Idiomarina loihiensis L2TR: one gene and its partner. Each later gene encodes a partner of the first gene's protein in a complex. Links are inferred from orthologs where the notes say so. Each region holds a gene or a part of one and is shown on either strand. Other genes may lie near its edges.

What was found. Proteins that work in one complex are often made in the same cells at the same time.
Region 2: the proteins of accC (region 1) and accD are in contact, whole or in part, in a solved structure (PDB 8UXZ), measured with the Escherichia coli proteins. The link is inferred for Idiomarina loihiensis L2TR from one-to-one orthologs.

What each region holds. Positions count from the first base shown.
Region 1 is NC_006512.1:2,445,830-2,453,631, reverse strand. Bases 2,584-5,454 are described here. They hold accC (acetyl-CoA carboxylase biotin carboxylase subunit), read right to left. Parts: upstream 4,759-5,454; coding sequence 3,409-4,758; downstream 2,584-3,408. Other genes in these bases: aroQ (type II 3-dehydroquinate dehydratase), read right to left, coding at 5,249-5,454; accB (acetyl-CoA carboxylase biotin carboxyl carrier protein), read right to left, coding at 4,779-5,234; prmA (50S ribosomal protein L11 methyltransferase), read right to left, coding at 2,584-3,405. Also shown: purH (bifunctional phosphoribosylaminoimidazolecarboxamide formyltransferase/IMP cyclohydrolase), read right to left, coding at 1-1,048; DNA-binding transcriptional regulator Fis, read right to left, coding at 1,127-1,420; tRNA dihydrouridine synthase DusB, read right to left, coding at 1,428-2,399; more of prmA, read right to left, coding at 2,524-2,583; more of aroQ, read right to left, coding at 5,455-5,707; IL_RS11730 (protein-disulfide reductase DsbD), read right to left, coding at 5,852-7,558; divalent-cation tolerance protein CutA, read right to left, coding at 7,555-7,802. UniProt on the Escherichia coli protein: This protein is a component of the acetyl coenzyme A carboxylase complex; first, biotin carboxylase catalyzes the carboxylation of the carrier protein and then the transcarboxylase transfers the carboxyl group to form malonyl-CoA.
Region 2 is NC_006512.1:1,084,490-1,089,548, forward strand. Bases 1-2,945 are described here. They hold accD (acetyl-CoA carboxylase, carboxyltransferase subunit beta), read right to left. Parts: upstream 1,940-2,945; coding sequence 1,061-1,939; downstream 1-1,060. Other genes in these bases: folC (bifunctional tetrahydrofolate synthase/dihydrofolate synthase), read right to left, coding at 1-1,061; truA (tRNA pseudouridine(38-40) synthase TruA), read right to left, coding at 2,031-2,816; IL_RS05220 (FimV/HubP family polar landmark protein), read right to left, coding at 2,828-2,945. Outside these bases: more of IL_RS05220, read right to left, coding at 2,946-5,059.

The sequences.
Region 1 (7,802 bases):
TCTTTTTGCCGGCAACAGCTGTCTTGGCGCTTTCACTGACGCTCGGAGCGATAATAACTTCCACAAACTGACGCTCAACAATAGCGGTTGCGGTTGCTTCATCCAGCTCGCGGTTAAAAGCAATAATGCCACCAAATGCGGAAGTTGGGTCGGTTTTAAAGGCGCGGTCATAAGCGTCGGAAATAGATTCACCTATTGCAACACCGCAAGGGTTTGCGTGCTTAACAATAACGCAGGCTGGTTCAACAAAGCTTTTTACGCACTCAAGTGCCGCGTCTGTATCGGCAATATTGTTAAAGGACAACGCTTTGCCCTGAATTTGAGTCGCGCTGGAAACTGTCCCTTTTGGTGCATTGCGCTCTGCGTAAAATGCCGCTGCCTGATGTGAGTTCTCGCCGTAGCGTAGGTCCTGCTTTTTTGATACCTGCAGGTTCAACGTGCGCGCAAAATCGTTTTCGCTCAGCTGCTTGCCGAGGTAATTTGCAATCATGCCATCATATTGAGCGGTGTGCTCAAATGCTGCTACTGCTAAGTCAAAGCGAGTGCTGTGGCTGACCCCATTTTGCTCATTGAGCTCAGCGAGCACGCGCTGGTAGTCACTGGCATTCACAACAATAGTCACGTCTTTGTGGTTTTTCGCTGCTGCACGAACCATAGTTGGACCGCCAATATCAATATTCTCAATAGCGTCTTCCAGAGAGCAACCTTCTTTGGCAACCGTTTCAGCAAAGGGATACAGGTTCACGACAACCATATCGATAGGCGCGATGTTTTGCTCCTGCATAACACCCTGGTCGACATCGCGGCGACCTAAAATACCGCCATGAACCTTAGGGTGCAGTGTCTTTACCCGCCCGCCCATAATCTCTTCCTGACCGGTATGTTCAGAAACATCAATAACGGCAATGCCTGAGTCACGGAGTAGTTTAGCTGTACCGCCAGTAGAGAGAATTTCAATGTTCTTTTGAGCCAAAGCTTGAGCGAATTCAACAATACCGGTTTTATCAGAAACACTGATTAAAGCGCGTTGGATTGGACGGGTTTCCATTGTTTTGCCTTTCTATACTGAGTTAACTTACGGGGAGGTTAATAAAAAAAGGGCGCCAAAAGGCGCCCAAAAAACTTCTTAATTCATGCCGTATTTTTTCAGCTTCTTGCGTAAGGTGCCGCGGTTAATGCCTAACATGGTTGCGGCGCGGGTTTGATTACCCCGGGTGTAAGTCATGACTTCTTCCAGTAACGGTGCTTCTACTTCAGATAGCACCAACTCGTAAAGTTCTTCAGGATCCTGACCATCAAGCTGACGCAGAAAACTGTTCAATGCTTGTTTTACGGAATCACGCAATGGCTTTGGCTGTGCGTTATTGCCGATAGTGGTTAGGGGAGATACGTTCTCACGACTAGGGTTTTGATCAAACATAATGCGCTTATCTCTTCTCTACAGTGACAAAATAATCTTCAAGTGCCTTAAGTTGCTCGCTGGCATCCTCAAGACGATTAAATGTTTGCCTGAATTCATCATTGCTGGCTTGTTCTTTTAAATACCAACCAACGTGTTTTCGGGCGATTCTGACACCCTGGTAACTGCCGTAAAATTCGTGCAGTTTGCCAACGTGATGAATAACGGTCTCAGCCACTTCGGTTAAGGACGGCGGGCTTAGCTCCTGTCCTGTTTCAAGAAAATGAGCAATTTCTCTAAACAGCCAGGGGTTACCCTGCGCGCCGCGACCAATCATAATGGCGTCGGCTCCGGTGTACTCTAAAACCTGTTGAGCCTGCAGTGGTGTACGGATATCGCCGTTAGCCACTACTGGGATAGAAACAGCCTTCTTAATTGCCTTAATGGTGTCGTATTCGGCAATGCCTTTGTACATGCAGGCACGAGTACGACCATGAATGGCAAGAGACTGAATACCGCAACGTTCTGCCAGCTGCGCTATATCAATACCGTTTCTGTGTTCAGGATCCCAACCGGTTCTGGTTTTCAGTGTTACCGGAACCTCAACAGCTGCAACCACAGCTGTTAATATCTCTTCTACTAACCCGGGATGCTGCATGAGCGCCGAGCCAGCCATCTTCTTATTTACCTTTTTCGCCGGGCAGCCCATATTTATGTCAATAATCTGCGCACCCATACTCACATTCACGCGCGCTGCTTCGGCCATTAATGCCGGTTCCGAGCCCGCTATCTGCACAGCACGAATGCCCAGCTCTCCCGAATGATCCATGCGTTGCCTGGATTTATCGGTCTGCCATACCTTAGGGTTACTGGACAGCATCTCTGATACTGTAAGCCCGGCCCCCGTGCTGTAACACAGCTGACGGAACGGCTGATCAGTAACTCCAGCCATGGGAGCTAATATGACCTGATTGTCGAGTTGATATGGACCAATCCGCATCGGTTAAAAACTACTCAGCGAAAGGGTGAGGAATTTTAGGGAATTTGCGCAATAAAGAAAAGGCTATTTATTACGCAATTTGAGTCTTTTTTTCATTTTTTACTATTGACAAAGCGTACGCTTGTTAACCAACGCGGGTACCGCTGAGCATTGCCCAGTCGCCGTCTATAGTCGGGGTATCGAATTTTATGTGCGGTTGGTAAGCCTCAATAACCCCTTCTATTTGCCGTTCCAGTATACCGGATAAAACCAGTTGTCCGCCGGGGGAAACGAAGCCGAGTATGGTATCGGCTAGCTCTCGTAAAGGGCCGGCGAGGACATTGGCAAGTACCAAGTCCACCTGGGTTTCAGGTTGTTGGCTGGGTAGATAAAGGCTAAATTTATCGCCCACCTTATTGCGCTCAGCGTTATCTTTGGTCGCAATCAGCGCCTGTTGGTCAATATCAATGCCAACTACGTGTTCTGCTTTAAATAGTAATGCGGCAATGCCTAATATCCCTGAGCCACAACCGAAATCCACCACGGTTTTGCCGGTTGGTGGGTTGGCGTCTATCCAGCGCAGACACATAGCGGTTGTTGGGTGTGTTCCGGTACCAAAAGCCATGCCAGGGTCGAGCAAAATATTAACGGCTTCAGGTTTTGGTATCTCCCGCCAGCTGGGGCAAATCCATAAATTCTCGCCAAACTGAATAGGGTGGAAGTTATCCATCCATTCGCGTTCCCAGTCTTTGTCTTCCAGTGCATCGACTTTGTACTGCAAATCGCTGCCGAAAATGTTGGACTGTTTCAGGTTGGCAATAATGGCTTTGATGTCCGCGTCGGCGTCAAATAAGCCCGTGGCTAGAGTGTGTTCCCACAATATAACGTCGCCGGGGCGGGGTTCAAAAATGGGCGTGTCGGCGCCGTCTCGGTAAGTTACCGCCTGAGCGCCGTTAGCCATGAGCATGTCACCCACTTGGGGCGCATGCTCTTCACTACAGGAAAGGGTGAGTTGTATCCAGGGCATTAATTAATGCCCGCCTATACCAAGTTTTTTCTCAAGGTAGTGAATGTTGGTACCACCGTGCTGGAAGTTTTCATCTGCCATAATTGATTTTTGCAGAGGAATATTGGTTTTAATGTCTTCGATGATCAATTCATTTAAAGCATTACGCATACGGGCAATAGCAATATCACGGTTTTCGCCGTAAGTAATCAGCTTGCCTATCATCGAGTCATAGTTCGGCGGAACTTTGTAATCCGCGTAAACGTGTGAGTCCCAACGCACACCAAAGCCACCCGGAGAGTGGAAACGGGTGATAGTGCCCGGTGACGGTGTAAAGGTTTCAGGGTCTTCGGCGTTAATCCGACATTCAATGGCATGACCACGAATGACAACATCTTCCTGGCTGACCGAAAGCTGACGACCGGCTGCAATGCGCAACTGCTCTTTAATCAAGTCGATACCTGTGACCATCTCGGTAACCGGATGCTCAACCTGAATACGGGTGTTCATTTCAATGAAATAGAATTCACCATTTTCGTACAAGAATTCAAATGTACCAGCGCCACGGTAGCCAAGCTCTACACAAGCTTTGGCACAACGCTCACCAATAAATTTACGCATTTCAGGGGTGATACCCGGCGCAGGTGCCTCTTCAACCACTTTCTGGTGACGACGCTGCATCGAGCAGTCACGTTCACCTAAATGAATGGCATTGCCTTGTCCATCGGCCAGAACCTGAATTTCCACATGGCGAGGGTTTTCAAGGAATTTTTCCATATAGACAACAGGGTTACCGAAGGCTGCGCGAGCTTCGTTCTGAGTCATAGTGATAGAGCTGAGCAATTCGCTCTCCTCGCGTACAACCCGCATACCACGACCACCGCCGCCGCCTGCTGCTTTAATAATAATGGGGTAACCAATGCGCTTAGCAAGCTTCTTATTACGTTCGTCGTCGTCATCCAGAGGGCCATCCGACCCCGGAACGCAAGGAACGCCGGTTTTCTTCATTGCCTTAATGGCTGATACTTTGTCGCCCATAAGACGGATAAGATCCGGCGTTGGTCCAACAAAAATGAAGCCAGATTGTTCAACTTGTTCAGCAAAATCGGCGTTTTCGGCCAGAAAGCCGTAACCCGGGTGAATAGCTGCTGCATCCGTAATTTCAGCGGCGCTGATAATACGGGGAATGTTCAGGTAGCTCTCGTTCGCTGGCGCTTTACCTATGCAAATTGCTTCGTCTGCAAGTAAAACGTGTTTAAGGTTTCTATCAACCGTTGAATGAACTGCCACTGTTTTAATGCCGAGCTCTTTACAGGCTCGCAGTATGCGCAGTGCAATTTCGCCACGGTTGGCAATGACCACTTTATCTAACATGACAAATACCTGCGGTTACTTTATTCGATGATAAACAGTGGCTGATCAAATTCAACCGGCTCTTCGTTATCTACTAAAATCTGTTTAACGACACCGGATTTGTCTGCTTCAATCTGGTTCATCATTTTCATTGCTTCAATAATGCACAGTGTTTCGCCGGCATTAACGCGAGAGCCAACAGTAACGAAAGGCTTTGCATCAGGAGATGGAGCTTCGTAGAAGGTTCCAACCATAGGAGAGCGAACAACGTGGCCGCTAATTTCTTCACTGGCTGGTTCAGCCGCTGGCTGGCTTGCCGGAGCTGATTGTGGCGCTTGCTGAGGGGCGTGTTGCGGTTGTGGCGCGTATTGCATCGGTGCAGGCTGCGCACTGTAACGATTAATCCGAACTGACTCTTCGCCCTCGGTAATTTCCAGTTCTGCTACGCCAGATTCTTCAACGAGCTCGATCAGTTTCTTAATTTTTCGGATATCCATGCTAACGTCTACCTTTAGTTATCTGTATTGTTCAATGTAGTTAAAGCTGCTTGTAATGCGTATTCATAACCACGGGCGCCAAGCCCGCAGATAACACCGTCAGCCACGTCTGCCAAATAAGAATGGTGGCGGAAGCTCTCACGGCGATAAATATTGGAAAGGTGCACTTCAATAAAAGGGATTTTCACAGCCAATAACGCATCGCGTAATGCCACGCTGGTGTGTGCGTAGGCTGCCGGATTAATCACAATATAATCTACGGAGTCTTTGGCGGCTTGCTGGATCCAGTCAATTAACTGGTGTTCAGCATTGGACTGACGGAAATCTAGTGCTGTTGCGTGTTGTTTAGCAATGGCTCCCAGCGAATCAGCGATATCATCCAGGCTTTGCTTACCATAAAGCTCTGGTTCACGCTGCCCCAGTAAATTTAGATTCGGGCCATTGAGCACTAATATTTTAAAACGTTCTGCCATTGTGCCGCCATTTGCTGTGAAGTTACGGAAACTATTAAAAGTGACCACAACTTTCAGTTTGGGTTCCTATAACAACAGTATTATAGGGAAAAAAAGCAAGATTGCAGCACTTTACTGGTCTTATCAGCGCATTTAGGCACAAGTTTACTCGGAAACTATCTTTTCCAGATGCTTTTTGAAATCCTCAGCGTTCATATAACCGGTAACCCGGTATTCAGGGCGTTCGTTGCCTTCAGGGTCAAAGAACAGAATGGTGGGTAGCCCCAGCACCTTGTAGCGACTCAGAATCTCAACGTCTTGCGCGTTATTGCGGGTAACATCGGCCTGAATGAGTTTAAACTCCTGAAACTGCGCCTGAACCTGCTCATCTGAAAAGGTGTACTGCTCGAATTCCTTGCAGGCCACGCACCAGTCCGCATAAAGGTCTAGCATTACCCATCGGTCACTTTCTGCTACTTGTTGTTGTATGTCGCTGACATTACTAACAACAGTAAAAAGGCCGTGACTTTTTTGTTCCAGTTGCGCTTTATTAACCTGCCAGTAACTGCCTGTAGTAGCCGCCGCTGCTAAGAGTACAATAGTGATAACTTTCGTGGTGATCCGAAGCGGCTGGCTTATCGAAACAGCCAGAGATACGGCGGCGAGAATAAAGTAAAAAATCCACAGCCACATGCTAATACTGGTCGGAATAAGGCGCTCAATTAAGAATAAGGTAACTGCCAATAACAGCCAACCGAAGAACTGCTTAACCACGTTCATCCACGCGCCGGCTTTGGGCAGAAGCTTGCCGCCACTTAAGCCGAATAGAATAAGCGGCACGCCCATACCCAGGCTTAATGCGTAAAGAATAGCGACGCCGCTTACCATATCGCCCGATTGCGCAATAAAGAGTAACGCCCCTGACAAGGGGGCTGTGGTACAGGGTGATGCTACCAGGCCGGAAATAGCGCCGATAATAAAGACGCCAACGATATTGCCTCCGCTTTGCTGGCCGCTAAAGCTTTGCAGTTTTGACTGCCAGCTAATAGGAAGCTGCAGCGTATAAGCTCCGAACATACTCAAAGCAAAAAGCGCGAACAATACTGCAAGAACAATTAACACCACCGGATGCTGAAAGTAAGCCTGATACTGCATACCCGCTGATGCCACAACCAGGCCTAATAGAGAATAGGTAATGGCCATACCCTGAACGTATATAAAGGAAAGCCAAAGTGTGTTTTTCCAGTTACGTTCACGGTTGCCCAGCACAACGCCGGATAAAATGGGGTACATAGGAAACACGCAGGGGGTAAAAGCTAAGCCAATACCCAAAGCAAAAAAGAGTAACAATGTAATGATTAAATGTTGTTCACCTATACCGAACAGGCTGCTGTCGGTGTTTGGCGGTGCGGTGGCGGGGGCGGTTTCACTAGTACTGGAGAGTTTAATCTGCTTTTCAGTGGGCGGGTAACATAACCCCGCATCTGCGCAGCCCTGATACTGAACGGTAATGGTGTCGCCGGAAAACTCCGGGTTAAGTGTAAAAGACCACTCAACGTAGTTGCGGTATACAATTGACTCGCCAAAAAACTCATCGTTATGAGACTCGCCTTGCGGGAGTTCGGGTTCTGCTGCTAATGCATTTTCGGGAACCACCTTAAAGCGGTGTTGATACAAATAGTACTCGGGAGCGACAACCCAACTGACCGTCACTTTGCTGTCATTAACTTCGCTGTCGAAATCAAAAGCCTGATCTACCGATAAAAACTGATTGTCCTGCTGGAATGGATTCGACTGCACACTATGTGCTGGCGCAACGACGGCAAAAACCAGAGTTAAGGCTGCGAGACATGTGATGAATCTTTGTATCATTTAACTGAGTCCTGTATCCACGTCAGATAATCGGGTAAACCATCTTCAATATTGATGCTTATTAATTCTGGAGAATCGTAAGGGTGAATAGCACTGATGGTACTTTTTATGTCACTGAAACGTTCCGCAGTCGATTTTATCAGTAAAAGCCACTCCTGGTCTTCATGCAATTCGCCCTGCCAGGAGTAAATAGAGGTCATATTAGGCACTATGTTGACGCAGGCCACTAGCTTTTTTTCGAGTA
Region 2 (5,059 bases), 1.4 Mb from region 1 along the record:
GCAGAAGCCTGAGAACTCAATGCGTTAGCGACACCGGCATGGTCTTTGTCACTTAACATCCCCACAACAGCAAAAATTTTATGTTGTGGATAAAATTTATTCAAATAGCGACTAGCATAAACTGCAGCCTGCGGGTTATGCGCAACGTCCAGCAAAACTTCAATACCATTAACGGTATCAGGTTGCATTCTCCCAGGTAAACTTGCCTGAGTAATACCTTCACGAATAGCCGATAAGCTGACTGGTAACGGCAATTGTTCGATAGCCGCAATGGCTGTTGACGCGTTGATAAGAGGCAGTTTTGGTAACGGCAAGTCATTCAATTGGGTGTTCTGACTACGATAACTCCAGCTTTCATCGTATTCGGTACGATGAAAGTCACGCCCGACTTGATAAAGCTTAGCCCCGATGCGCTCCGCGCTTTCTGCAATACTGGCCGTTGGACTTGCTTCACCACAAATTAATGGCTTACCCGATCTGGCAATACCGGCTTTTTCATACCCAATGTGCTCACGATTATTTCCGAGAAAAGCAATGTGGTCGATGCCGATACTGGTGACCACAGCCACGTCTGCGTCAACACAGTTAACCGCGTCTAGACGCCCACCCAGGCCTACCTCAAGAATAGCGACATCCGGAGACTGGCGACCCATTAACCAAAGCGCCGCTAACGTACCAAACTCAAAATAAGTTAATGACGTATTGTTACGAGCCTGCTCAATAGCATGAAATGCTTTAACGTGTTCGGAGTCCGGCAATTCTTGCGCATTAACCCGAACTCGCTCGCGATACTCGGTAATATGCGGTGAGGTATAAACGCCGGTAGTGTAACCTGCCGCCTGCAGAATCGTTTCCAGATAGCAAACTGTTGAGCCTTTACCATTGGTTCCGCTAACCGTTATGACTAAAGCTGCCGGCTTTAATACGCCGGCATTAGCAGCCACTCTGGCTACACGCTCCAGACCCATATCGATATTTTTCGGATGAAGTTTTTCGAGGTAGGTCAGCCACTCCTGCAGTGATGCAGTCACTGCAGGAGCTGATGAAGATATCTCCGCCATTACTCGTTTACACTTACTTCCGTAGCTTCGGTAGAAGGTAAGTTTTGCATTTTCGCCAACAAACGGGCAACAGTATCGCGCATATCACGACGGTCGGTAATCATGTCGATAGCCCCATGTTCCAGCAGGAACTCAGCGCGTTGAAAACCTTCCGGTAAGGTTTGACGAACCGTTTGTTCAATAACCCGAGGTCCGGCAAAGCCGATGAGAGCTTTTGGTTCAGCAATATGAATATCGCCCAACATTGCCAGACTCGCAGAAACACCACCCATGGTCGGGTCGGTTAATATCGAGATGAACGGCAGGCCTTCTTCGCTCATACGAGCTAAAGCCGCAGAGGTCTTAGCCATTTGCATTAACGACATCAGAGCTTCCTGCATACGAGCACCGCCGGAGGCAGAGAAACATACCAGCGGAATACGATGCTTAAGGCAGACTTCGGCAGCCAGTACAAACTTAGCCCCTACCACCGATGCCATGGAGCCGCCCATAAAGTTAAAGTCAAAGGCAACCGCGACTAGAGGAACGCCTTTTACGGTACCTTTCTCGGCAATTAGGGCGTCGTTCTCACCCGTGCTTTTTTGCGCGGCAGCAATACGGTCTTTGTATTTTTTGGAATCTTTAAAGCGCAGAACATCTTTTGGCTCTAAATCTGTGCCTATTTCTTCGCGATTGTCTTTATCCAGAAAAATATCTAAACGGCTGCGCCCGGTAACCCGCATGTGATGATCACACTTAGGGCAAACATTAAGGCTGCGTTCTAAATCAGCCTTATAAATAATATTGCCACAGGCCGTGCACTTGCTCCACACGCCCTCTGGAACGCCACGTCGTTTGTTAATTTTTGGCTTCGCAAGAATTCTTTCTATCCAGCTCATACTATTCCGCCCAAAGGCTGTTATTAGTCAATTTGATGTAGCTTACATGGTACCACAAATGGGTCAAGCAAAGAGGTCATAACAGTGACTCTTAATCGCCTAGCCACAAAGGTCCCAGTGGAGCATCGGGTATATTATAGTGTTCCGGGTAAGTTACTGCCACCAGGTAAAGTCCGCCGGGTTTCGCTGTAGCTGCAGCCTTGGTGCGGTCTTTCTGTCTTAACAATTCTCCAATCCAGTCCGGTGGCTGCAGGTGCTGACCAACAACGATCAAACTGCCGACGATATTTCGCACCATGTGATGCAAAAAGGCATTCGCCGAAATATCCACGATAATATAGTCGCCACGGCGTTCAACCGTTAAATCGGAAACCTTACGAAACGGGGTATGCGACTGGCAATGAGATGCCCGGAATGCAGTAAAGTCATGTTCACCGACAAGCGCCTGAGCAGCTTCTTGCATAACTTCAGCGTCAAGTGGTTGATGATAATGACTGACCCCTGCCGAATGGATCCCCGGACGGAATCTGGTATTGGCAATAATATAACGGTAACGTCGCGACGTAGCGCTAAACCGCGCACTGAACTCACTGTCAACTTCCCGCGCCCAGCGTACAGCAATACCAGCGGGCAGATTACTGTTCACTCCTAACGTCCAGGCAACATCAGCTCTTGGTACCGGGACATCAAAATGCACGATCTGTGCGGTAGCATGAACACCAGCATCCGTTCTGCCGGCACAAGTTACCTCAACAGGCGCATTCGCTATTTTACTCAAAGCCTCTTCAACACACTGCTGAACACTGGCTACTTCACGTTGTCGTTGCCATCCATAATAACGACTGCCGTCGTATTCAAGGCATAAGGCCATTCGCATACTACTTTATCCTACGAATCTAGTTTCTGTTGCAGCGTCTTAGCTTCATTTGCCAGCGCTTCATCATCACCTTCTGCTAATTGCTGAAGAATCTCCCGAGCTTCGTCCTCTTCGCCCATTTCAATATAGGCTCTGGCAAGATCAAGCTGACCCGACGGTTCATCATCTTGTGGAGCCCCTTCGGCATCTCCAGATTCATCATCCGGTAAAACGTCTTTTACTGCCGACGACTGATAGCGATCACTGTCTTCGTCTTCCTCATCGGCATCCGCCATTAAGGAGTCAATATCCACAAATTCATCGTCGTCGGTAGCGCTAAATGCATCAGTTTCGGCTTCGCTTTCGGTGTCGTTTTCTTCTGTAGCCGGCTCATCTTCATCGACAATATTATCCGCATTATCGGAACCACCAAATAGCGACTCTAAGTCTTTGTCCGCTTCATCTTCTGCCTTATCAAGTTCCGCATCGTCGTCGGGAACTTCTTCTTCAAGGTCATCCAGTGACTGAGTCAACTCATCCGACTCTTGCAGCAACTGTTCCAGATTATCTTCTTCGGAGTCTTCTTCTACAGGCTGGCTTTCCTCCTGCGAGGTTAGCTCGGTTTCTTCCGCTTCGGCAGCCTCTTCTGATTGAGCCTCATCAGCTTCTGGTTCATCTTCGGCTTCGGAGCTGTCGGTTTCTATGCTTTCCGCTTTCTCACTTTCCGGCTCATCGGCTTCGTTTTCCGCAAGACCCAACTCAGCGAGAACATCATCAACCTCGCTGTCGTCAAAGTCATCCGGCAACAAGTCGTCACTTTCCTGGTCTGAATCAGTTTCGCCTTTGTCAGGCTTATCATCAACTGCACGCTCATCGTCGCTGTCAGCTTCTTCAGGAGTTTCTGAAGGCGCGTTGTCGGACAAAATGTCATCGATATCATCGACGTCAGCTACTGCAGACTCTTCTTCTGTTGCTTCACCTTCTTGCTCAATATTTTCTGAAACAGGTTCATCAGCATCTGCACTCGATGACTCCGGAGACTCTTCTTCATCAGTGACGGAAAGGTCAATCGCCTGTTCATCATCATCGTCGGCTTCGCCAAATAAACGATCCAGTTCATCCTGAGACAATTCACTAGACTCTTCGTCTTCTTCATCCGGCAATACAGCCTGATCATCGTCGTCTAAATCGTCTTCTACAGCCGGTTCAGTTTCGGCTTCCGGCTTCGGTTCTTCCTTCCTGGCATCGTCTTTTCCATCGTCAAGACGAACGCTCAAATCAGCGGCTTCCGGCTCATCCGAATTTCCGGTTAACTCAGCCTCTAGCGCACTTAAGTCGTCACCTTCGTCATCAGTGCTTTCTTCACCATCAATATCGAATAAGCCATCTGTACTGTCGTTAGGTACATCTCCCAGCAGTTCTTTATCGAGTTCAGCGGCGGCTTCTTCTTCAGTAAGCTCTTTACTGCTCTTTTCTTCCGCCTCTTCATCTTCCTCTACCGGTTTGGCTGAACGGCGCAAAAAGAAAAACACAATAAGACCGATAATAAGCAGTGCCGGTAATACTGATACAAGCAACATATTCAAAGGACTTTGCAACCAGTCGGAAAACCCGGACTCCTGCTCCAGCTCTTCTCTAGCCTGCTGTTCAAGCAGCTCCCGTTGTTGAGCTAATACCTGTTGAAACTGAACTTCCAGTTCATCGGTTTTGCTCACATTATTGGCAAGCTCATCTAAACGCGACGCTAATGCGTCGATACGCTCCTGCAGAGACTTATTCTCTTCATACATGCGCTCAACCGCCTGCATGGACTGCTGCATATCAGAGCGCAACTCCTGAAAGTTTTGTTCCTGTCGCTGTTCAACTTCCTGAATGGTTTGTTCAGCTTTCTCCCGGGCCTGCTCAAGTAACTCCTGCTGTTCCGCGCGAGTTTTCTGAGTGTCCTGCCGAGCTTGCGAGAGTTGTTGAGACTTGGTTTTTAATTGGCTATCTACCACGACTTGCCGACGAGCGGCTTCGGGGTTAACCATTTTGATTTCTTGCAAAGAGGGAATGCGCAGGTAAAAACCATTGAGCATGCGGTTCATATTACCATCGACGAAGGCATCGTCATTAGCCTGCACAATAGCAACCATAGTCTGATACTGGGTCACACTGGAGTGTGGCTTATAACGCCGCGCAATATCCCACAAGGTGTCGTTGCTGCTTATAGGCCCATAGCGCTCCTGGCCGATACGAACATCGGTTGCTTCTGAGCCTTTCTC